Regions from separate parts of the Anaerobacillus sp. MEB173 genome, predicted to be linked through region 1. Evidence: predicted binding sites of a transcription regulator. Region 1 holds the regulator's gene; each other region holds the start of a gene.

Region 1 (3,285 bases):
TAACTTAACATCCTTTGGAATAATTAACTCACCAGAATCAAACGACATCTGTCCTGTAATAATTTTTAATAATGTTGATTTGCCGGCACCGTTTCTCCCAATCAGAGCAATTCGGTCCCTCGATTGAACTTCTAACTTTATATTCGATAAAATTGGCTCAGCACCAAACGATTTTGATAATTGAACACATTGCATTATAATCATTTTTTCATCCATCCCTACATAAAGGTTGTGCGATTTCTTACACTAAAAATAGTGAGATCGTGTTAGACTAATGATGTCTTTATTATTTTAGTGTACAGTATTGGTCGAGAGACAGGCAACACTCGTAAAAATTCATGCTCGGCCCAATTTGTGTCAACTTTTTTTTTGAACTAGTAATCAGAACGCTTACAGATTTGTAGAAATGTTGTACAATAGATAGAAGAAGGGAGAATATTAACATGTCATCATTTACACATTTTAATGAACAAGGTCGTGCCAAGATGGTTGATATCTCTGATAAGAAAACGACTGTTCGAACTGCCTTTGCCCATACAAGTGTAGTAGTGAGCAAAGAAATCTACACAAAAATAGAAGAGGGTTCAATTGGGAAAGGTGATGTACTTGGTGTGGCCCAAGTTGCTGGTATTATGGCAGCTAAGAAGACAGCTGATTGGATACCAATGTGCCATCCGCTTGCCTTAACGGGTGTTAATGTTATCTTTTCATGGGAAGAAGAAGGCGATAAGCACATACTAAATATTGATGTTCAAGTGAAAACAAAAGGGAGTACAGGTGTAGAGATGGAAGCATTAACGGCAGCTTCTGCTACAGCCTTAACCGTCTATGATATGTGCAAAGCCATTGATAAAGGAATGGTGATTGGACCAACCTACTTGAAAGAAAAAACAGGTGGAAAAAGTGGGGATTATCGTAGAGAGCAAGTAGATATGTAATAATTCAGTCTGACGGATAGAAGTTGGAGGAATGCTATGGAATTTGATCAAACAAAGATACCACAAGCAACCGCAAAGAGGTTACCGTTATACTATCGGTTCTTGGAGAATTTGCAAAGCTCTGGGAAATATCGTGTTTCTTCCTCAGAACTCAGTGAAGCAGTTAAAGTTGATTCAGCAACAATAAGACGTGACTTTTCCTACATCGGTGCGTTAGGGAAAAAAGGGTATGGATATAATGTTAACTATCTATTATCTTTTTTTCGAAAAACGTTAGATCAAGATGAATTAACAAAAGTAACACTGATTGGAGTAGGGAATCTAGGTACAGCTTTTTTACACTATAACTTTCAAAAAAATAATAATACAAAAATAGAAATGGCTTTTGATGTTGCTCCTGAAAAAGTTGGTACAAACATGGGGACTGTACCGATTTACCATCTTGATGATTTCGAGAAAATCCTTGACCCTGAAGTAACTGTGGCAATATTAACTGTACCAGCAATAGCGGCACAAAAAATAGCCGATCGTATTGTCGATTCAGGAATAAAAGGTATTCTAAATTTTACACCAGCAAGATTAACTGTTCCTGAACATATTCGGGTTCACCATATTGATTTATCTGTTGAGCTACAATCGTTAATCTATTTTTTAAAACATTATCCAGTCTAGTTTGTTGAATAACAAAAAGAATCGTTTTTATAGGAGGTGAATGTCGTGGGAACACTTGGCGCAGGTAGTATCGCTTTAATCGCTATTGTTGCACTAATTATCTTTGGCCCTAAAAAGCTTCCGGAATTAGGAAAAGCAGCTGGAAATACACTTCGTGAGTTTAAAAATGCAACAAAGGGATTAGCAGATGACGATGATGATAAAAAGAAATCAGAAAAGTAATTGTTGAGATAGGAAGGGTTTTCATATGGAACAAAACGGGATGTCGCTTTATGAGCATATAGAGGAAATAAGAAAACGTCTTATTATTGTTGTCGTATTTTTTATTCTCTCTCTTATCGGTGGATTCTTCCTTGCGACACCACTCATATCATTTTTGCAAAGTGCACCAACGGCAGAAGGCCTTCCAATGAACGCCTTTAGTTTAACTGATCCTTTAAAGGTATATATGAACTTTGCTTTCTTGACAGCATTGTTATTATCATCACCAGTAGCATTATATCAGCTATGGGCCTTTGTTAGTCCGGGCCTTCGTGATGTTGAACGGAGAGCGACACTTTCTTATATTCCAATTTCGTTCTTTTTATTTATAGCAGGACTGTCGTTCTCATATTTCATTCTCTTCCCATTTGTAGTTGGTTTCATGGGGAGGTTAGCAGTTCAATTAAATATTACTGAACAATACGGAATTAACGAATACTTTTCTTTTCTGTTTCAATTAACATTACCATTTGGTCTTTTGTTTCAGTTGCCCGTGGTTGTTATGTTCTTAACTAGATTAGGAATTTTGACTCCACAGTTTTTAGTGCAATCTCGTAAAATTGCCTATTTTATTTTATTAGTCATTGCGGGGTTTATCACACCGCCAGAACTAATCTCTCACCTTATGGTCACAGGCCCGTTACTTCTTTTATATGAAATTAGTATCTGGATATCTTATGTTACGTATCGAAAGGTGCTTAAAGCAGAAAAGGAATATGAGGAACAACAGAAGAAAGATTCAAACCACGTCTAGTATAACGTGGTTTTTTTTCATTTGGATAACTGCAAATGTATTCTAGTGCTGAAAGGACAATACAATGCTAAAATAGCAATGATGATATATTTCGAATTACGAAATGATTGGATGGCGAAACAGCATGAATAAACTACCAGAAAAATGGCTTGTTCTACTAACCGTATTAGTTGGTTCATTCACTCTTGTCCTAAATAACAGTATGTTAAATCCAGCTGTTCCACAGTTAATGAAAGTGTTTGAGTCAGACGCTGTTGCCACAGGTTGGGTAATTACGATTTTTATGGTTACGATGGGTGTGACGATGCCATTAACGGGATACTTAGGTGATAAATGGGGAAATAAAAACCTCTATATTTTCGGTTTAGTTCTTTTTACAATTGCCTCTATCTTAGGTTCTTTTTCCTGGAACTTGTCTTCACTTATTTTCTTTCGAGGACTGCAAGGGATTGCTGGCGGGATTATGCTGCCAATTACGATGGCCTTAATTGTGATTGCTTTTCCGCGTAACGAACGAGGCTTTGCGCTTGGTGTATATGGTACATCAGCGCTGATGGCACCAACAATTGGGCCAACACTGGGCGGAATTTTAATCGAAATGGGAAGTTGGCAATATTTGTTCTTATGCAATATTCCAACAGGTTTGATAGGTCTTGCAAT
Region 2 (3,285 bases), on a different contig from region 1:
TTAATGAGAGGAAAGATGACTTCACCTTGCAGACGTTCTTCATCAATTAATCCAGTAAAGTAATAAATTGAAACTTCTTGTCCTGAAGGAAGTGATAAAACCCTTGTAATTAAGTCAGAACTATCACTAAAAATTTTACCCATATATTTATGGAGTTCTTTAGACTGATAAGGAAATTCTTGTAGATCGTTAATACCTATCTTTTTCTTTAAAAAATCAGCGTAATCATATGGGGTTATTTTCTGAGGCTTAACCTGTCCCCTGAGTTGTTGAAAAAACATGAACATTCCCCGTTCCATACCTAGATTTACTTTTAGTATGTAAACAGGAAGCAAATATATACTAATTTCTTCCAATATAAAAACCGACTGCTGGAATGCAATCGGTTGAATGAATAATTATCTGCTTTTCACTAATAAATTTACGGCTTCTTTAATCGTTTCTTCTGTATCTTCGCCTTTTTCAATTTGTTCACGAATGCAATGCTCCAAATTTGAACTCACAACTACACCAATTGCACGATCTAATGCATTTCTTACTGCTGCCATTTGTGTAACAATATCCTGGCAACTCTTCTCATCATCCATCATTTTTAAAATTCCCCGAACCTGACCTTCCACTCGCTTTAATCTATTTTTGACTTTATCGTCGTACAGAGTCATCACAAATTCCTCCATATAATTTTAAAATTATTATACCTCAAACAATGTTAGATATCATCTTAGCGCGGTTTTTAATTAAATAAATTATTCTTAGAAACAATTAATTACTACTGCGTATAAACGGAGTCATTTGTTTTAAAATTGCCATATCTTTCTCTCATAAACAGAGAAATTTTTTAATATTTTTTTATATAAAAGAATAGGAAATTGATTTTTTACATTTGCCGAGAGATGTTTTTCCCATGAGGAATTCGTTGACATGATAGGTTTTTGAGGAATATATAAAGGTGTTTATTTTTTTCTTCATCAAAAATTCACCAAGTATTCACAATAATAATTTTAATTATCGTTTATAATCTTAGTAAGAATTATGACAAAGAAATAGAAAATGTTAATGGAGAGTGATTTAAATGTAAATGTGTAAAAATTGAAACGATGTGATTAATGTCACACCTAATAGTTTATATGTTTAGTATATTAACAATATGTAAATATTGCAATCTTTTTTTGGGGGAGGTTTATAAAAATATGAGCAATAACTTGAAATCACAGAATGATAACATTCCTGCACACGATGCACATGATGATGCTTCACTAAAAGGAACCTTTGTTTTTGTAATGGGCTTAGGTGTTGCAATCGTTGTATCTTGGCTGGCTGTATGGGCTTTATTTCTATCGAGAATTTAGTAACTAAGAGAGGGGGAACTATTACATGCATTTACATCGCTATGAAAAAATTTGGCTAACATTTGGAATCGGATCTTTATTTGTATTTTTAATTACTATTGGAGTTAGTGCTTTTGCATATGGAAACCAGCCACCAAGTCACATGGCTCAAGTTGACCCACAGAATTTAGAAGCTTCACCATTCGGTGAGCCTGGCTTAACACAAATTGATGATAACACGTACAAAGCAACACTTGTTGCAATGGCTTTTGGGTACCAACCCAATAAAATCGAAGTCCCTGTAGGATCGAAAGTTATTTTTGAAGTAACAAGTAAAGACGTTGTTCATAGTTTTACAATTCCACATACTAATGTGAACATGATGATAACGCCTGGACACGTGAATATGGCAGAACATACATTTACAGAACCTGGTTCTTATCTCGTATTATGTAATGAATATTGCGGTACAGGTCACCAATACATGCAAATGACAATTGAGGTGGTAGAATGAGAAACACAGCATTAAAAGTTGATCAATTTCAAAGTAATGATCTCGGAACAAAGGTTGCACCTAAAGATGCAAAATTAAGTATGGCTCATATCTATGTAGCCTTTATCGCCTTTATTATCGGTGCTTTAGGCGGGGTTTTACAAGGTCTAGTAAGAGGTGGCCTAATCGAATTACCTTCATGGCTTGGGTATTATCAAATCTTAACTGCTCACGGAGTATTACTTGCACTTGTATTTACAACATATTTTATTTTTGGTTTCCTATTCTCCGGAATGAGCAGAACTCACGGCGCTTTTAAAGATTCAACACGAAAAGTTGGTTGGGTTGGATATTGGATTCTAACGATTGGTACAATACTTGCTACGATTATGATTCTAATGAACGAAGCATCCGTACTTTATACATTTTATGCACCTTTACAAGCACATCCACTTTATTATGTGGCTTTAGCATTATTTGTAGTTGGTACTTGGGTATTGGGTACAGCACTATTAATCCATTACTTTGCTTGGAAAAAGGCTAACAAAGGAAAACTCACACCATTATTCGGACACATGACTGTTGCTACAATTCTTATGTGGATTATTTGTAGTATTGGTGTTGCAGCGACAGTATTATTACAAATGCTACCATGGTCACTCGGAATGACCGATAGTATTAATGTTCTTTTGAGTCGTACATTATTCTGGTATTTTGGACATCCGCTAGTGTATTTCTGGTTAATGCCAGCATACATTGCTTGGTATGTTTGTATTCCTAAAATAATCGGCGGAAAATTATTTAGTGATTCATTAGCTCGTCTGGCATTTATTCTATTACTTTTATTCTCGATTCCAGTTGGATTTCACCATCAATTAATGGAATCAGGGATTTCACCATTTTGGAAATTCTTACAAACTACATTAACATTTATGGTTGCTATTCCATCATTACTAACGGCATTCTCGATCTTCGCAACGTTAGAATCTGCAGGACGTGCTAAAGGCGGAACTGGGTTATTTGGCTGGATGAAAAAGCTGCCTTGGGGTGATGTTCGTTTCTTCACACCATTTATGGCGATGTTAATCTTTATCCCAGCTGGTATTGGCGGACTTATTAACGCAAGTTTTCAAATGAACGCTGTTGTTCATAATACATTATGGATTGTTGGTCACTTCCATTTAACTGTTGGCTCAACCGTTCTCCTTACATTCTTTGGAATTTCATATTGGTTGATTCCAAATCTGACTGGAAGAAAGTTCACACCATATCTTAATAAACTTGGTATGCTGCAAACTTGGCTTTGGATGATTGGTATGTTTATTATGTCTGGATCACAGCATTTACTTGGTTTCTTTGGGGCACCTCGTCGTACAGCATATACGACTTATCAAGATCACCCAACAGCACTTGACTGGTTCCAAGGAATTTTCATTAACCAAGTAACAATGGCGATTGGCGGTG
Region 3 (3,285 bases), on a different contig from region 1:
CAAGACGGCCGGCACGGACGACTGATTCTGAATTCCCGCCACTACCTATCCATACGGGTAACGGATTTTGAACAGGCCTAGGATAGACTCCAAGATTTTGTATTGCTGGCCGATGTCCACCTTGCCATGTTACCTTCTCAGATTCTCGTATTTTTAACAACAATTCTAACTTCTCTTCAAACAACTCATTGTAATCATTTAAGTTATAGCCAAATAACGGAAAAGATTCTATAAATGAACCACGTCCAGCCATGATCTCAGCACGGCCATTCGAAATGGCGTCAAGAGTAGCAAAATCCTGAAACACACGGACTGGATCTGCTGAAGAAAGCACTGTAACAGCACTTGTTAATCGTATCCGTTTTGTTTGCGATGCTGCAGCAGCAAGCACAACCGCTGGAGATGAAGCGGCAAAATCCTCACGATGATGCTCACCAACACCAAAGACATCCAATCCTACTTGATCAGCCAGTACAATTTCCTCTACGACCTCCTGTATACGCTGGGCATGACTAATGACCTTACCGGTTACCGGATCTGGTGTTGTCTCAACAAACGTGCTTATTCCAATCTCCATACAAACATTCCTCCCCTTCATTTTTTATTTTTTATTTTATACTTATTATATTTTTCCCATCCATTCTCAAAATCGTTTCCCTTTTCTAGAAAGGTACTTAAATCGTATACTAAGTGAAATTAAGAATACAATTAAAATGCCTATTATTTGGTAAAAACACAAAATGGATACAAGGAATTTTTATTAATTTGGACTATTCCCTTTTTAACTTGGATAAAATTTTATAAAAAGGGAGGAAATAAAATGGTAACAATCAAAGTAAATGATAATGGTTCTTTAAGGGTAACCGGAGATGTAGAATTAATCGATGGTGAAGGAAATAAAATCGAAACGAAAGAAACTTTTTCTTTATGCAGATGCGGTCTTTCTAAGAAAAAACCTTTCTGTGACGGGGCCCATAAAGGCAAATTTGATAGTATTGTTAGAGCAGAATCTACGAAATAAACACGATAAAAAGCGAAAAAATAAGTCCTCATTTTAATTAGTGAGGGCTATTTTTTTATAAAATTTTCGCAACGAACCAAAGCAAAAGGATAAGAGCAAGCATCACTAATCCAAACAGAAAGCCTGCTAGTCTATATAATTTGTAATAGATATGTTCAGAAAATTTTTTTGTAAGCCCCTAAAATAAGAGTAGCCATTAACGGAACGATAAAATCCATAATTCTCCCTCATTCCTAAAACAAAGTATCTTAACAATAGGTTCAAATGCCTCTCCCTCGCCTTTTTGCACGTCTTTTTACTTTCAATTACTACATTTCCATTCATTGGTGCATTTCTGAACAATTTGTGACATTGTTCACATTTAAATTGTGTTTTTAATCAAATGGTATTAAGTTTAATTTATACATTGTGATTTAAATCACAGCTTATCACTCATTTAACAATTCCGTTTTTTATAAAAATGAAAGGGGTACGTCATCCATGAAATTCAAATGGTTTTTTTTAATGCTAATTATCACTATTGGCACAGTGCTTACAGGATGTGAACCATTATTGGTTTTAGATCCTAAAGGGCCACAAGCTGAAAGGCTAGCTGGTGACATTATGTTGTCAATGTGGGTAATGGCATTTATTGTTGTTGCCGTTTGTGCGATTTTAGTGTTTATGTTATTCAAATATCGTGCTTCCAAGCAAAGTGACGATTATGAACCACCTCACATTGAAGGGAATCCAATTGTTGAAGCAGTTTGTGTTGGGATTCCGGTGATTATTATCATTTTCCTTTCCATTGTTTCTGTTAAAAGTAACTATATCGTTGAAGCAACACCCCAAGGATATGAAGATAAGCCGCCTTTAGTAGTCTACGCTTCATCTTCAAACTGGAAATGGCACTTTAGTTATCCAGAAGAAGGAATTGAAACAGTCAACTATTTATATATTCCAACAGATCGAGCACTTGAATTTAAGCTTTATTCCCACGGTCCGATTACAAGTTTCTGGATTCCGCAGCTCGGCGGTCAAAAATATGCGATGGCCGACATGATAACGACATTACACTTAGCCGCTGATGTTCCTGGTGAATATATGGGTCGAAATGCGAACTTTAGTGGAAAAGGCTTTGCTGAAAATATCTTTGATGTAACAGCAATGCCACAATCAGATTTTGATGAATGGGTTGAAGAAGTAAAAAAACGGGCTGAACCTTTAACAGAAGAAAAATTCAAGGAATTACTAGAGCCAGGTCATCTTGGCCGTATGACGTTTACTGGAACTCACTTAGATTTCTCACCGCCTCCGGAGCATAACCACGGAACCACTGATTCAGATCATGATCACGATAAAATGATTGAAGCAGATCATAGCGCACATTAATAAGTTGTTAGTTTTTTAGATTAATTGTTTACCTGACTAGAAAGGAGTCATACAATGATGGATTATTTTAGTCGATTTGCCATTCCCCACCCAAGTCCAGCAATTTACGCATCAATGGTTGCGATTGCTTTAACGACTATTGCTATTATCGCTGGTTTAACATATTTTAAAAAATGGGGCTACTTATGGCGTGAATGGTTAACAACTGTTGACCATAAACGAATCGGGATTATGTATTTGATCGCTGCCCTACTCATGCTTTTCCGTGGTGGTGTCGATGCAATTATGATGCGGGCTCAGCTTGCTGTACCTGATAATACAATCCTTGATGCCCAACACTATAATGAAATTTTCACAACACACGGGATCGTTATGATCTTATTTATGGCAATGCCATTTATTATGTTCTTTATGAACTTTGTTGTACCACTGCAAATTGGAGCGCGTGATGTTGCGTTCCCACGTTTGAATGCCTTAAGCTTCTGGTTATTCTTTATGGGGGCAATGCTCTTTAATATTTCGTTTGTCATTGGGGGTTCACCTGATGCAGGCTGGACGTCCTACTTCCCGTTGGCAGGTAACGAATTTAGCACTCATGTCGGAACGAACTATTATATGATTGCGATTCAAATTGCCGGGATTGGTACATTAATGACAGGTATTAACTTTATTACAACAATCCTTAAAATGAGAGCTCCTGGTATTACATTAATGAAAATGCCAATGTTTACTTGGTCAGCGCTAATCGCTAACGTAATTATCGTTTTCGCTTTCCCTGTGTTAACAGTAGCCCTTGCAATGGGAACAATGGACCGTCTATTTGGTACAAACTTCTTTACAATGGATAATGGCGGAATGGATATGCTTTGGGCCAACTTGTTCTGGGTTTGGGG

The links. Region 1 encodes Rex, which represses fermentation and respiration genes when NADH is low (regulators of the CRP and FNR family bind a similar motif). Its sites were predicted from a motif close to TTGTGAAATATTTCACAA; they were not measured.
Region 2: the regulator Rex is predicted to act here: its motif matches at 1,098-1,115, upstream of ACJ2A9_RS18035 (cytochrome c oxidase subunit 2A).
Region 3: the regulator Rex is predicted to act here: its motif matches at 1,365-1,382, upstream of qoxA (cytochrome aa3 quinol oxidase subunit II).

What each region holds. Positions count from the first base shown of each region.
Region 1 covers NZ_JBJMAU010000027.1:8,539-11,823, forward strand. Annotated here, with positions in the region: gene ACJ2A9_RS22435 (ABC-F family ATP-binding cassette domain-containing protein) at 1-204, opposite strand, end outside; gene moaC (cyclic pyranopterin monophosphate synthase MoaC) at 444-938, shown strand; gene ACJ2A9_RS22445 (redox-sensing transcriptional repressor Rex) at 975-1,610, shown strand; gene ACJ2A9_RS22450 (twin-arginine translocase TatA/TatE family subunit) at 1,656-1,832, shown strand; gene tatC (twin-arginine translocase subunit TatC) at 1,858-2,625, shown strand; gene ACJ2A9_RS22460 (MDR family MFS transporter) at 2,750-3,285, shown strand, end outside.
Region 2 covers NZ_JBJMAU010000012.1:12,003-15,287, forward strand. Annotated here, with positions in the region: gene ACJ2A9_RS18025 (spore germination protein) at 1-281, opposite strand, end outside; gene ACJ2A9_RS18030 (metal-sensitive transcriptional regulator) at 399-662, opposite strand; gene ACJ2A9_RS18035 (cytochrome c oxidase subunit 2A) at 1,191-1,349, shown strand; gene ACJ2A9_RS18040 (cytochrome c oxidase subunit II) at 1,375-1,842, shown strand; gene ACJ2A9_RS18045 (b(o/a)3-type cytochrome-c oxidase subunit 1) at 1,839-3,285, shown strand, end outside.
Region 3 covers NZ_JBJMAU010000030.1:1,362-4,646, forward strand. Annotated here, with positions in the region: gene ACJ2A9_RS22835 (LLM class flavin-dependent oxidoreductase) at 1-577, opposite strand, end outside; gene ACJ2A9_RS22840 (CDGSH iron-sulfur domain-containing protein) at 821-1,021, shown strand; gene qoxA (cytochrome aa3 quinol oxidase subunit II) at 1,502-2,392, shown strand; gene qoxB (cytochrome aa3 quinol oxidase subunit I) at 2,450-3,285, shown strand, end outside.